DNA from 2 places in the Paenibacillus sp. FSL H3-0286 genome. Region 1 is predicted to be linked to the other one. Evidence: riboswitches for the same ligand, from Rfam matches in the RefSeq annotation. Region 1 holds a riboswitch; the other holds the start of a gene.
What was found. A riboswitch is a leader RNA that binds a small molecule or an ion and turns the genes downstream of it on or off. The one in region 1 is predicted to bind preQ1.
Positions count from the first base shown of each region.

Region 1 (7,548 bases):
CAGCCCTGACGGGATTGCTTTTACCTGCTTGGCCAGCAGCTGTGCTCACTCTGATTCTGTGGGTAGGCCTCACTGGCGGGTTGCATCTTGATGGCTGGATGGACAGCGCGGATGGCCTGCTCAGCTATCGGCCACGGGAGCGAGCCCTGGAGATTATGAAGGACAGCCGTGTGGGTGCGATGGGCGTACTCGCCTGCGTGCTGCTCCTGCTGTTTAAAGCATCTTTACTGGCAGCTCTAATCGAAGGCTTCGCCTACTACGAGCTGCCGCTGCTCTTGGTACCAGCGGTCTGGAGCCGCTGGTATATGGTGCGGGCAATGGTGCGTTATCCCATTGCCCGTGGAGACGAGGGGCTGGCCGCGAACTTCGCCGGCCTAGCTTCCTCGCATGAGCGGCGCGCGCTGGCAGTCGCCGCGCTGCTCTCGCTGGCCGCCGCCGCTGCGCCACTGGCGCTCGGCGCTGGCTTAGCCGCGTGGCCGCTGCATCTGGCGGCAGCTCTGCTGCTGCCGGTCGCGGCCTTGGCCTGCGGCACCGCGGCTGCGCGGCGGATCAGCAGCCGGCTCGGCGGGCTCACCGGCGACGTGTACGGCGCGCTGAACGAGCTGCTGGAGGTTGTACTGCTGCTAGTGTTATTGCTGCTCCAGCACAATTTAATGTGAGCTCCACGGGGGAATCTTGAGTAATTTGGTGTAGGTGGTACTACGGATGAACCTTGAGTAATTTGCTGTAGGTAGCTCCCTGGGTGAACATTGAGTAGTTTGCTATAGGTAGCTCTAAGGGTGGATCTTGAGTAATTTGCATAGGTAGCTCCATGGGTGAACCTTGAGTGGTTTGTTGTAGGAGCTCTACGGGTGAACCTTGAGTACAATTTGTTGTGAGCAACCTTTGCGTTTTTATGAGATAGATAGGGAAGAGGGATGACATGTTATTTGCCATTCTGCTGTTTATAATTGCTGGGCTTGCTGAGATCGGTGGCGGATATTTAGTATGGTTATGGTTGAGAGAATCACGGCCACTTTGGTACGGTTTAGTGGGGTCTTTGATTCTGATAGCGTATGGGATTATCCCTACGTTGCAGAAATTCCCTTCCTTCGGTAGAGTGTATGCGGCTTACGGCGGGGTGTTTATCGTACTCGCGGTCTTATGGGGATGGCTTGTAGACAAGAAGACACCAGACGTATACGACTGGGTCGGAGCTGTTATTTGTGTGATCGGTGTATCGGTTATCCTCTGGGCACCGCGGCACTAGGTTGAGTGAGGTTTGCTTAGCCATAAAAGCGGAATGAAAGCTGAGTAACCTAGTTTTTACTAAGTGAGTAACTTGGCTCCGGACTCAGGAGACCTTATTTGCGATAAAAGGGTTAATTTGGAGCGTTTTCGGACATCAGAGGCGCTATTTGAACAAAATAGGCTGAGTCTGGGTTGATTATGAGGCAATAGCGTCTCTCGAGTCCGAAAAAGTCTCCGAATGGCAGTTTTTCGAGTAATAGCGGCATCTGAGTCCGCAAGCCAGCAGCAAATGGCGTGCTGAGTCTAAGTGAGAGCTTCGCGCAAGCTAGCGCATGTAGCCGAGTCTATTGCTGTAGGTAGCATCGACGGAGGAACTTTGAGTAATTTGCAGTAAGTAGCATCGACGGATGAACTTTGAGTAATTTGCAGTAGGTAGCATCGACGGAGGAACTTTGAGTAATTTGCAGTAAGTAGCATCGACGGATGAACTTTGAGTAATTTGCAGTAGGTAGCATCCACGGATGAACTTTGAGTAATTTGCAGTAAGTAGCATCGACGGATGAACTTTGAGTAATTTGCTGTTGGTAGTGCCACGGATGAACTTTGAGTAATTTGCTGTAGGTAACTTGGCTCCGGACTCAGGAGACCTTATTTGTGATAAAAGGGTTAATTTGGAGCGTTTTCGGACACCAGAGGCGCTATTTGAGCGAAATAGGCTGAGTCTGGGTTGATTATGAGGCAATAGCGTCTCTCGAGTCCGAAAAAGTCTCCAAATGGCAGTTTTTCGAGTAATAGCGGCATCTGAGTCCGCAAGCCAGCAGCAAATGGCGTGCTGAGTCTAAACGAGAGGATTGCGCAAGCCAACGCCAAATGACGCGCCGAGTCTAAACGAGAGTATCGCGCAAACCAGCAGCAAATGGCGTGCCGAGTCTAAACGAGAGTATCGCGCAAACCAGCAGCAAATGGCGTGCCGAGTCTAAACGAGAGTATCGCGCAAGCCAGCAGCACATGAAGCGCCGATTCTAAGCGAGAGCTTCGCGCAAGCCTAGCGTATGCCCCCAAGTCTAAGCGAGCCATCGCAAACTAAAAACCCCCGTTCAACACTTTCGTGTGAACGGGGGTTTTAATTTACAAGCGTTAAATCTTAAATTGCTGCACAGCTTCTTGGAGTTTCTTGGCTTGCTCATACAGATGTTTAACGGTTTCTGCATGGCCTTCCAGTTCGACGCGCTGCCGCTCTGAGTTAGCAGCGAGTGTGTCCGCACTTTCTTGCGATCTTGATGTAATTTGTGCAGTTTCTTCGACGGAAGCACTGACTTCTTCTGTACTTGCTGAGATTTGCTGTGTAGCCGCAGATACGGATTGGATGCTGTGATTGATGCTTTGGATAAGAATCAGGAGGTGATTAAAGGCATCACCTGCTTCTGCTACTTTGCCGACTCCAGAGGCAACCTCAGAATTCACGTGGTTCATCTCGGTAACGGAGCGACTCATATCTTCTTGAAGCCCAAGTAGGAAGTCACGGATCTGTTCGTTTGCGTTACGGGATTGTTCAGACAGCTTGCGTACTTCTCCTGCAACAACAGCAAAGCCGCGTCCATGCTCTCCTGCGCGTGCAGCTTCAATTGAAGCATTCAGCGACAGCATTTGGATCTGTTTCGTAATTTCAGTAATACTGTGAACGACTTCTCCGATCATTACTGAACGCTCATTCATGATTTGTAATTGATCCAGCGACTGTAGGGAAGCACGTTCAACCTGGCGCATTTGCAGCACAGCGCTTTGAGCAATTTCATTACCGCCACTTGCTTCAGCGGAAGCCTCACTGATTTGCTCCGTGACTTCATTCGCTGCTGAGGCAATACTTTGAATGCCTAAATTGATTTCTTCCATTGCTCTCGAGTTATCTGATGCACTGCTAGCGATAGTCGTACTACCTTTGCCGATTTCTATTACCGATGAGCTGGAGTGTTCCGCCATATCATTGAGAACCTCAACACGTTCTTTTAAAGAGTTGGAATCCGCAACGACAGTATTAGAGGTTACCAGTACATGTCCAATCATTTCTTTCAGGCGTTGGGTCATCGCTTGGAAGCTTACGGACAACTGTGCAACTTCGTCATTTCCTTTAACTGATAATTCTTCGGTGAAATCTCCCTCTGCGAGCCGGGCACTATAAGCTGCCAGTTTTGAGATTGGACGTGTTATACGCACACTCATGAACCATGCACCAGTTAGGCCGATGATCAACGTCAGAAGTGTGATTCCGGCACTTGTCCATAGAATACTGTCTGTTTTTTCTTGAATGAAGCTTACGTCACTGCTTACACCGATAACCATCGTACTTCCGGGAATACCGATATAAGCTGTTTTATGTATACCATGTGCGTCGCTATATGTATCGCTTAGTCCAGTTTTTCCTTTAGAGGCTTGTTGCATTGCAGAGGATACGGTGACACTTTCTGCCCGTTGCAATTTTGCATCGTGATCTGCGGATAGAATCTCAGCTTCTTTCCCCTTCAGATTGACCAGAAAAATGGTTTCCACTCCATGTTGTTTCCTCTTTTCCTGAAAATAGAACTCGAGATTGGTGGCAGACTGATCGTTCTTATTTAGGGTTTGCTGGGCGTGCATTACGTTGAGATTCTTATATACGTCCTGAGCAGCGGCAGTAAGGATTTTGTTAATCTGCGGCATAACATAGCTGTTGAAGATACTGATAGAGATAAAATAGAAGCTGGTGCTTAACAAAAGAGACGTGAGCAACAGAACAACAAATAATAAACGCGTAAATTTGCGACTGATCGAATGCTTGATACGAAACATATCGTTCTCTCCTTTTTTTATGGACGGTGAGGTCATTTCTTTTTTAGTCTTCACTAGATACTCCATGCCAACTGCTGGAAATTGGCGACCCGAGATATATTCCATAGTTATGTCATATTTCTACTAAATGGATCGGGAATAAGGTGTTTGATACTATTCTATAGAATTAACCTCTGGATGAATAGTGAAAGTTTTGTCCTATAGAGCATTTTTTTCTGAAAAAAATGAATTATTGCTGACTATTTTAGATAATTGGCGAAAAAAAAGAAATGGAACTACCAATTTCATATAAAAATATTATTTTTATGGATTGTTAAGCGCTATTGTGATAGAGTATTAATGTTTTGTTCCGAAAATTTAATATTGTAAGCCGCGGTTCGTAACCATCCCGCGTAAACAAAACTAGGAGGAATTTCAGTAATATGTTTAATTTGCTGTGGGGAGTTTTATTTGTTATTGTCAATTTTGCTTTTTTTCTACTCTGTTACCGCTTGTTCGGGAAAAGTGGAATGTACGCCTGGGTAGGTATTGCTACTGTAATTGCTAACATTCAGGTAGCTAAGACGATTGCTATGCCATTTGATATTGTGATGACACTCGGAAATACGATGTATGTCACTTTATATATGACCAGCGATTTACTTAATGAGAAGTACGGAAGAGCGGAAGCACGTAAAGCGGTCTGGTTTGGTTTCTTCACCTTGCTTATGACTACAGTCATTATGCAGATGGTACTAGTATTTAAGCCGCAGGAGACCGATATCGCTCAGTCTTCTTTGGAGACGATTTTTGGGCTGATGCCTCGACTAGCTTTGGGTAGTCTTACTGCTTACTTCATTAGTCAGTTCCTAGATGTTCGGTTGTACTCTTGGATTCGGAAATATTACAGCACCTCAAGTCAGCTGTGGATTCGTTCCAACGGTAGTACGATGATTAGCTCCTTTGTGGATACACTTATTTTCTGTACCATTGCGTTTGCGGGCTTGTATGACTGGAATGTATGGCTTGAAATTTTGCTTACGACTTATCTAGCGAAGTTCTTACTAACCGCAGTAAGCACACCTATCTTATATATCGCCCGAACCTTTACTTTTGCTGAAGAGGGTTCACCATCATCCGTTCAAAAGAAGGACTAAACAACAATACAGCCAGCGCGTACCGATCATAATCGATGCGTGCTGGCTGTTTTTTCGTTGTAAGATGGACTTAATAGTTACATGAAAGATGTGTACATAAAAATAATATAAAGCTAAAATAAGCTATCGTAGCAATTCTAGCGGGTTAGTTTAACAGGAGCGCCGGCGATGGCGCTTATCACATATCCTTTAGTTTGGGCTGGACTTGCGGGGCAGTCCGATTGAAGAGAATGTATATAATCGGTAGTCACAGAAAATACGAACAGGTGTGATCTAGGATGAATCTAGTAGTTCCTATACTGCGTCATGCAGCACAGCAGCCCGACAGCATTGCCTTAACCCATGACCAAGCAAGTCATACCTATGCCACATTAGTAAAAACGATGCGGAGAATCGCGAATGGCTTACAGCAAAAGGGTCTGAGGCATGACAAAATCGCGATTTTATCTACGAATCGTATTGAATTTGTTGAGGTTTTTTTGGGGGCGATTTATGCGGGCTGTGTTCCCATTCCCTTAGATCCCAAATGGAGTGCTAATGAACTGCAGGTTATTATAGAGCAGTGCCAGCCGACAATGATTTTTGCCGAGCCGGAAGCCGCAAAGAATCTGGTTTTCAAGGATCAAGTAATCCAAACATTGACCTTCTCAAATGAACGAACAGGTTCCTATGATCAGTGGCTGGCTGCCCTGAAGCCGGAGGCTGAGTTGGATGAGACGAATGAATTATTATTTATTGGCTTTACGTCAGGCACAACCGGATTGCCCAAAGGTTATATGCGTACCCATTTATCATGGTTAAAAAGCTTTGAGGTTTCGAATATTGCTTTTGAATTGGACGCTATGAAGGATGTTTTGGCACCAGGTCCATTTGTGCATTCCCTATCCTTATTCGCCGTAATGCAGAGTCTATATGGTGGAGCAACCTTTCATATCACACAAAAATTTAGTGCCACGCAGGTGTTAGAGTTGTGTCAGCAAATTCCGGGCGTGGTGCTGTTCGTCGTACCAACAATGATCGAATCCATGATGCAGCAGGCTGTACCTGGGCAGATACAGATTGATGCGATGATTAGCTCAGGTGCAAAGTGGTCGGAGTTGTCCAAGAAAAGGGGCATGGAAGTGTTTGGTGGAGCGCGGCTTTATGAATCCTACGGTTCTTCAGAAGCGAGCTATATTAGTTATTTGAATGTTCTGACCGAGCATAATCCGACCTCTGTAGGCAAACCTTATCCCGGGGTGCAAATTTCCATTCGTGATGACCAGTTCCGGGAAGTCCCTCCTGGGGAGATTGGGCAGCTATATGTGCGTAGTGATATGATATTTTTAGGCTACCATCAATTGCCGAATGAGACAGCAGCAGCTTTTAGAGAGGGATGGCTTGTTTTAGAAGACTATGTTTATCAGGATGAAGCTGGTTATTTATATATGGCGGGACGTTTGAAGAATAAAATCATATCCGGAGGGCTGAACGTTTATCCGGAAGAAATAGAGAGGGTGCTGGAGTTTCTTCCGGAAATAGATGAAGTGATGGTGCTTGGCGTGCCTGACGATTACTGGGGAGAACAGCTGATAGCCCTCGTGAAGTGGAGCGGAGAACAGCATTTATCTGTCGAAGAAATTAAGAATTATTGCCGCCAGTATTTAGCGAGCTACAAAGCGCCGAAGCAGCTGCTAACCGTGGATGAATTTATCTATACAAGTAGCGGGAAAATTGCCCGGCAAGCGATGAAAGACTATGTGAAAAGAGCGATGATATGATAGAAGCAGTAATTGTCATGGCAAAACGTACACCGGTTGGCAGAATGGGTGGCTTATTAAGTACACTTGAGCCGGAGGCATTACTGGCGCCGCTTATTCAGCATATTGTAGCCGAAACGAACTTGCCTAAAGAACTGATTGATGATGTCATTATTGGGAATGTTGTGGGCCCAGGAGGTAATATTGCCCGGGTAGCTGCGCTTGAAGCGGGGCTGCCTGTTTCGGTTCCGGGTGTCACCGTGGATCGTCAGTGCGGATCTGGGCTAGAGGCAATTAATATAGCAGCAAGACTGATTCAAAGCGGCGCTGGTGAGATTTATTTAGCAGGTGGTGTCGAAAGTACGAGCCGTGCTCCATGGAAAATGGCTAAACCACAGACGTTAATGGGGGTTCCACAGCTGTATACCCGTGCACATTTTACGCCTAGCTCTTACGGCGATCCGGATATGGGAATTGCTGCAGAGAATGTAGCTAGGAAATACGGGATTTCTCGAGAAGAGCAGGATCAATATGCCTTAAAAAGCCATCAAAAGGCGGTTCATGCTCAGCAAAGTGACCGGTTTCAGCAGGAGATAGTACCTCTTCAGGTAGAGGGG
Region 1 covers NZ_CP150285.1:1,385,207-1,392,754, forward strand. The annotation lists gene cobS (adenosylcobinamide-GDP ribazoletransferase) at 1-659, shown strand, start outside; gene MHB37_RS06075 (YnfA family protein) at 923-1,249, shown strand; gene MHB37_RS06080 (methyl-accepting chemotaxis protein) at 2,368-4,056, opposite strand; PreQ1 riboswitch class I at 4,423-4,468, shown strand; gene MHB37_RS06085 (queuosine precursor transporter) at 4,479-5,192, shown strand; gene MHB37_RS06090 (AMP-binding protein) at 5,471-6,952, shown strand; gene MHB37_RS06095 (thiolase family protein) at 6,949-7,548, shown strand, end outside.

Region 2 (7,548 bases), 2.5 Mb from region 1:
GAATAAGGAGACGACTCATGGTTTCACCCTCAGATTTCGCAAATCGTATTAAAAATGAACCCAAAAAAGCTCTACATACCCGACCGGCAGCTGCCATTGGTATTCTTATTTTTGGACTTGCTGCCATTGCCTTCGGATTGGCACTTTCGGTCTCAGTAGGTGCAGCAGATATCAAGTTAGCTACGGTATGGGAAGCTATATTTCATTTCAATCCAGATTTACAAAAACATCAGGTAATTAGAGAACTGCGATTTCCACGTGCTATTGCTGGCGCCTTAGTCGGTGCTTGCTTCGCAGTAGCAGGGGCTATCATGCAGGGGATGACAAGAAACCCGCTTGCGGATTCAGGGCTGTTAGGCTTGAATGCAGGAGCAGGGGTAGCGCTGGCCATAGTATTTGCTTTTGCACCCTCACTCTCATTCACTTCACTAATGTTGTATTGCTTTATCGGTGCCGCTGTGGCCTCTTTTATCGTATTCGGAATCGGTTCGCTTTCTTTTAATGGCCTGACCCCCTTGCGATTGACATTAGCAGGTTCGGCTGTTAGTGCTTTATTGGTTGCTATTAGTCAGGGAGTAGCTATTCTTTTCAACTTATCTCAGGACATAGCCTTCTGGTTAGCTGGTGGGATGGGTGGAGCTAGCTGGACTCAGATCAAGATTATATTCCCTTGGGTGGCCGTAGCCTTAATTGCAGCAATGATGTTATCACGATCCGTCACATTGCTCAGCTTAGGAAGAGAAGTAGCGGTTGGTCTGGGGCAGCGGACAAGGATAGTTCAATTGGCATGTATGATTGTTGTGGTTATCTTAGCTGGAAGCGCGGTTTCAACGGTTGGCCCGATTGCTTTTATAGGACTAATTATTCCACATGTTACACGTTATTTCGTTGGAGTGGACTACCGCTGGATTATCCCTTGCTCGGCAGTTCTAGGGAGCTTATTGATTATCTTTGCAGATATTGCCGCAAGAATGATAAATGCACCTTATGAGACACCGCTAGGAGCTTTAATTGCCATCATCGGCGTACCGTTCTTTATTTATTTAGCGAGTAAGCGGAAGGGGGAGCTGTAATGCCCAAATTAACCCTTACTCCAGATGAAAAAGAACGCCGCACACGCGCCTTAACGGTGTTAGCGCTCCTTGCTATACTGATCGTCGTTGTGTTTATAGTCAGTATGAATACAGGGTTTATGCGTCTATCCCCACTAGAGGTATTACATACACTCATGGGTGATGGAACACATCAGCAAAAGCTTATTTTATTTGATTTCAGATTACCCCGCATCGTAATTTCATTGTTAGTTGGAGCGGGCTTTGCAGTATCGGGCTGTATTCTACAAAGTCTCGCACGTAATGCACTCGCTGAACCGGCTACGCTGGGCATAAGTGCTGGTGCAGGTTTTGCGGTAATCATTTTTATCTCGTTTTTTCCGGCTACAACAGCAGCTCCGGTATTTGTCTTGCCTCTCTTAGCGCTTGGTGGGGCTGGCCTGACCGCAGCTTTAATCTATATTCTTGCCTACCGGAAGGCAGATGGTCTGTCTCCTACAAGGCTGATCCTTATCGGGATTGCGGTCGCTGCAGGAATCAATGCTTGCCAGCTTGTATTGGCACTTAGGCTTGATCCTAATAATTATCAATTTGTAGCTACTTGGATCGCCGGGAAAATATGGGGTGGGGATTGGAGATTCGTCCTTGCTTTGCTGCCTTGGATCGCGATTCTGTTACCGTTCGCCTTCTATAAAGCCCGGGTTCTAAATGTATTGAATCTAGGGGACCACACTTCATTAGGTCTAGGAATGCGTGTGGAGAAGGAACGTATTCTCCTTCTGGTAACAGCCGTAGCGCTTGCCGGCTCCTGCGTCGCGGTAAGCGGAGGTATTGGCTTCGTCGGCCTGATAGCACCACACCTGGCTCGCAGGCTCGTGGGACCCCGCCATCAAGTGTTATTACCTGCTAGTGCTTTGACAGGGGCGCTTCTTATGATTACCGCTGATACCATCGGCAGATGGGTGCTGCAACCTGCGGAAGTTCCGACTGGCATTGTGGTTGCGATTATTGGCGCACCTTACTTTTTATATTTACTCGCCAAGTCTAAAGCGTAAATTAGTTCATACTTAGGAGCATAGCTCCATAAAACTTTTAAGGGAGTTGTAGATCATGTCAGAACGTTTGAATACAGAAGAATTAAGTATTGGGTATGCAGAGGCTACTATAGTTAAAGGCTTGAACTTGTCTATCCCTACGGGAAAAATCACCGCACTAGTGGGCGCTAACGGCTCCGGTAAATCTACAATCCTCAAAACGATGGCCCGGATTATGAAGCCGAAGAGTGGCACCGTAATGCTGGACGGCAAATCGATCCATAACTTTTCAACTAAAGAGGTTGCTCGTCAGCTAGCGATTCTACCGCAGAACCCAACGGCTCCTGACGGTCTGACGGTATCTGAGCTGGTCAGTTACGGTCGTTTCCCTCATCAAAAGGGATTTGGCACGATGACCGCAGAGGATCGCAACATCATCTCCAACGCCATCTCTGTTACGGGCATGGAATCTTTTCATGATCGCCCTATTGACCGTCTCTCTGGTGGACAACGTCAACGCGCTTGGATCGCTATGGCGTTGGCTCAAGAAACAGATATTTTATTCCTTGACGAGCCTACAACGTTCCTAGATATGGCGCATCAGCTCGAAGTTCTTCAGCTTTTGCAAAAGCTGAATGAGGAAGAAGGCCGTACCATTATCATGGTCGTGCATGATTTGAATCATGCTACTCGTTATGCGCAGCATATGGTAGCGATTAAGTCCGGTACTGTGGTTAGCGAAGGCTCACCTACTGAGGTTATGACACCAGATGTATTGCGGGAAGTGTTTGGAATTGAAGCGGATATCGTTCCGGATCCACGTACGGGTGTGCCACTGTGTCTTCCTTACGAGCTTGCTGCCTATAAAGCTGTGTAATTATCATCTAAAATCATATAACGAACAGGCTCCCGTCATTGACAAGGGAGCCTGTTCGTTGTTACAGTTGTGGTTGCCTACAATTTCATAATAACTCTTTAAAATAGATCAAGGACCATCATTTATACATGGTTAAAGGAGCATGAAAACATGAATATTGACAAAATTCAAGATGGCCTAGAGCAGCTAATGACTGCAGGAAAAGTGAAAAGTCATGAGAATTTAAAAGATCACGTGTACACTAAAATGGGCGGAAAAGCTGATATTTTGGCTGCACCAGCTACTTATGATGAAATTCAAAAGATTGTTACATATGCAGAACAAAATGGGATAACCCTTACGGTACTTGGGAATGGCTCCAATGTGATTATCCGTGATGGAGGGGTACGTGGAATCGTTCTGCAAACGGCAGGACTGACCGAAATGGGAATTCGCGACAATCTCTTATATGCGCAATGTGGTGCCAAAATAATTGATGTTTCCAGATATGCGCTTGATAAGGAGCTTACGGGTCTTGAGTTCGCCTGTGGCATTCCAGGAACAGTTGGTGGAGCGCTCTATATGAACGCAGGTGCTTATGGCGGTGAGATCAAAGATGTCCTGCATAGTGCACTAGCTATAAATAAGAACGGGCAATTGGTAACTCTGCAAGGAGATGAGCTGCAATGGGGATACAGAAAAAGTGTATTCGCAAGCGGTGAGTATATTGTACTTGAGGCCAAATTTGCTATGACTTCCGGTGATGTTTTAACGATCAAGGCAAAAATGGATGAACTAACATATTTACGTGAATCGAAGCAACCGCTTGAGTATCCATCCTGTGGGAGTGTATTTAAGCGGCCTCCAGGCCGTTTTGCAGGACAGTTAATTCAAGAGAGCGGCTTACAGGGTACAAGAATCGGCGGTGCTGAGGTATCCAAGAAGCATGCGGGATTTATTGTGAATGCAGATAATGCAACAGCCAGTGATTACATCGGGCTAATCCACCATGTAAGAGCGACTGTGAAGGATAAATTCGGTGTAGAGCTTGAAACTGAAGTGGAGATCATTGGAGAAGAATAAATGATAAGCAAAAAGAGCCCGCAGATCGCTGTGGGCTCTTTTTGCTTATCATAATCATGTTCGTTTAATCTACTGAAAGGGTGTAATTAGCTCTGTCCGTAGTTATTTCTGCCTTGCGGTCGGCTAAGTCTACGATTTGAAGACCTTCAACAGCTAAATCATAAGTGGATTGTGGCAGGGATACCAGTTCACCATCGGCGTTAAGTGTGCTGCCGAAACCTCTTAATATCAGTGCACTTCCAAGATATTCATCAATTACGTCATCTGCACTCCGGAAATCTACGGACTCTAAATTGAAATGAACTTTATCCAAATCACGAAGTTCTTTCTTTTCAATAGCGATTGTTTCATTTAAATGATTGTTAAGCCAATCCATAAGCTGCTGTATACTTTGTTCCATAAAATGCTCCCACCCTTAGCTCGAAGATTATTATGAATAAGTTACCCTTTTCTTAGGATTTGAATCCTTTTTTTTGCCACATCTTAATTAACTGTATGAATAATTCATGTGATTAAAAAAGAAATTCACGACCAAATTGGCATTGTTTTTGAACTTCATAAACTCTACATACGCAGATCTATCCGCGGTAACCTGGAGTTATTTGCTGATCTATATAAGGTAACAGTAAAGAGTAGAACTTGTCAGGAGCGGGCTACCCATGGTATAGTTCAAGACGCAATATGCTTTAAGAAGAAGTCTGCGCTAAAGTTGTGCAGGAGAGGTTCGCGAACTCCCTCTATAAAAAACTAAGAATATATTAAACAGTACAAGCGGTTGCTGTCCTTTATACGGACGTTGCTTCCGTTTCTTCTTAGTGGAGCCAAGTTTTCGAAATCTCGTTCTTCTTTCCATTACCGGCCAAGGCCGAAGGAAAAGAGAGGGGTTTTTTGTCGTGTCAGAAGGAAGATTGAAAGAGGAAATGCAAGAAGTTACTTTGCTTGGTAATCAGGGAACACAGTACAAGTTTGGTTATGATCCAGACATTCTGGAGGTGTTTGATAACAAACATCCCGGGCGTGATTATTTTGTTAAATTCAACTGCCCTGAGTTCACTAGCTTGTGTCCTGTAACGGGTCAGCCGGATTTTGCCACGCTGTATATTTCGTATATTCCTGAACAAAAAATGGTGGAATCCAAATCATTAAAGCTGTATCTGTTTAGCTTCCGCAACCATGGTGATTTTCATGAGGACTGTGTCAACATTATTATGAATGATCTGATCTCTCTGATGGATCCGCGTTACATTGAGGTATGGGGCAAGTTCACTCCGCGCGGAGGCATTTCAATTGATCCTTATTGCAACTATGGAAGACCGGGTACGAAGTATGAGGCGATGGCGGAACACCGCTTAATCAATCACGACCTCTATCCAGAAAAAGTGGACAACCGCTAAATTCCAACTTGTGATAAGGAGAGATTCATATGAACAAAAAAGCACTCGTCGTATTCAGCGGCGGACAAGATAGCACCACTTGCCTGGTTTGGGCATTGCAGCAGTATGAGGAAGTGCAGGTAGTTACCTTCAACTATAATCAACGTCATGCGGCTGAAATCGAAGTTGCAACAGAGATAGCAGCTAAGTTTAATGTAAAACAGCATATTCTTGATCTGGGGCTGCTCAATCAGCTGGCACCCAATGCACTTACCCGTCAGGATATAGATATCGTGGCTGGTGAAGGAGATGAGCTTCCAAGTACTTTCGTCGATGGACGGAATTTGTTGTTTTTATCTTTTGCCGCAATATTAGCTAAACAACTGGGGTACTCCCATATCGTCACTGGGGTTTGCCAAACGGACTTTAGCGGTTATCCGGACTGCCGTGATGTTTTTGTGAAATCATTGAATGTTACGCTGAACTTATCTATGGACTATGAGTTTGCGATCCACACTCCCCTAATGTGGCTGGATAAAAAAGAAACGTGGAAAATGGCCGATGCACTGGGGTATTTTGATTATGTTCGCGAACACACACTGACCTGTTACAACGGTATTATTGGCAGTGGCTGCGGTACTTGTCCAGCCTGTCTATTGCGTCAGCGTGGTCTTGAGCAATATGAGGCGGAGAGAATGGAGGCCGGTTCTTAATGCTTAACGAGGTTTCAGTCTGCAAAATATTTACGTTCGATGCGGCACACCAGTTAGTGGGACACAAAGGGAAATGCAGCAATCTGCACGGACATACTTATAAGCTCGAAGTAGTGCTTAAGGGCAAACCTATGGCCGCGGAAGGCCACTCGGATGAAGGTTTCGTCATTGATTTCAGCGATATCAAAATGACAGTACAACAAAGCCTTGTAGATCGTTTAGATCACGCTTTTCTTGCTATGGGAAATGAACCTGTGTTAGAAACGTTAACGAATACGGGATCCAAAGTAGCCTTGTTGTCTTTCCGCACCACAGTGGAGAATATGTCTTCATATATTGCCTATAAGCTTAAGCAAGCAGGGTTGCCTTTGTACTCGGTAAAGCTATGGGAGACTCCAACCTCTTGGGCAGAGGTGCTGGCTGAAGATGTTCCGGATGAAGGGCCATCCTACCGTTTGTATGGAGGCTGTGATTGTGAGTAAGATTCCTGTAATTGAAATGTTCGGTCCAACTATTCAAGGCGAAGGTGCGGTAATTGGAGTGAAGACGATGTTTGTCCGTACCTATGGCTGCGATTATCGCTGCGGCTGGTGTGACTCCGCTTTTACTTGGGATGGTACGGCTAAGAATAAGGTTCGCATGATGGAAGCAGAAGAAATCATAAATGAATTATTGGCGTTAGCTGGAGATAATTTCGACTGTGTTACGATTTCAGGCGGTAATCCTGCCTTGATTGGTGAAGGAATGGGTACCTTCATCAACCTGCTTCATGAGCGTGGAATAAAAGCAGCGATAGAAACTCAGGGGAGTAAATGGCAGGATTGGTTCAATGACGTGGATGTGCTGACAATCAGTCCTAAACCTCCAAGCTCAGGAATGACAACGAATTGGGAAATGCTAGATAACATCATGAGTAAGATGGAGAAACTGGGTCGTTCTACACATAGCTTGAAGGTCGTAGTGTTTGATGATAATGATTTTGATTATGCGAAAAACGTTCACCAGCGATATCCGAATGTGCAGCTCTTTCTGCAGCCTGGTAATGATGATGTCACGGAAGAGGGCAACATTTCTGCTCGACTTCTGGGAAGGCTGGAGTGGTTGTTTAATAAAGTAATCGCGGATTCGGGTATGAACAAGGTTCGTGTACTTCCACAGCTGCATGCATTGATCTGGCATAATAAGCGTGGCAAATAAATGTTTGATGAAATCGTCCGGGTATCTGCTTACAGATACTCGGTTTTTATTTTTAACAGTTGTAACTTCTAGTAGGTAGATAGTCTGTCCCAGTTTCTGGTATGATTTTAAAAAAAGCTCTTGGAGGTTATTCATTTGGAACAATCAACAGCATTATTAATTATCGATGTTCAAGAAGCCATGTTCTCCTATGATCTAAAGCTGTACGATGAAGAGGGTGTGATGGACAGGATTGTCTCC
Region 2 covers NZ_CP150285.1:3,866,789-3,874,336, reverse strand. The annotation lists gene MHB37_RS17390 (iron ABC transporter permease) at 18-1,073, shown strand; gene MHB37_RS17385 (iron ABC transporter permease) at 1,073-2,107, shown strand; gene MHB37_RS17380 (ABC transporter ATP-binding protein) at 2,163-2,963, shown strand; gene murB (UDP-N-acetylmuramate dehydrogenase) at 3,114-4,025, shown strand; gene MHB37_RS17370 (hypothetical protein) at 4,090-4,425, opposite strand; PreQ1 riboswitch class I at 4,739-4,782, shown strand; gene queF (preQ(1) synthase) at 4,946-5,419, shown strand; gene queC (7-cyano-7-deazaguanine synthase QueC) at 5,449-6,111, shown strand; gene MHB37_RS17355 (6-carboxytetrahydropterin synthase) at 6,111-6,593, shown strand; gene queE (7-carboxy-7-deazaguanine synthase QueE) at 6,586-7,308, shown strand; gene MHB37_RS17345 (cysteine hydrolase family protein) at 7,444-7,548, shown strand, end outside.
Region 2: another riboswitch for preQ1. It lies ahead of queF (preQ(1) synthase); the one in region 1 lies ahead of MHB37_RS06085 (queuosine precursor transporter).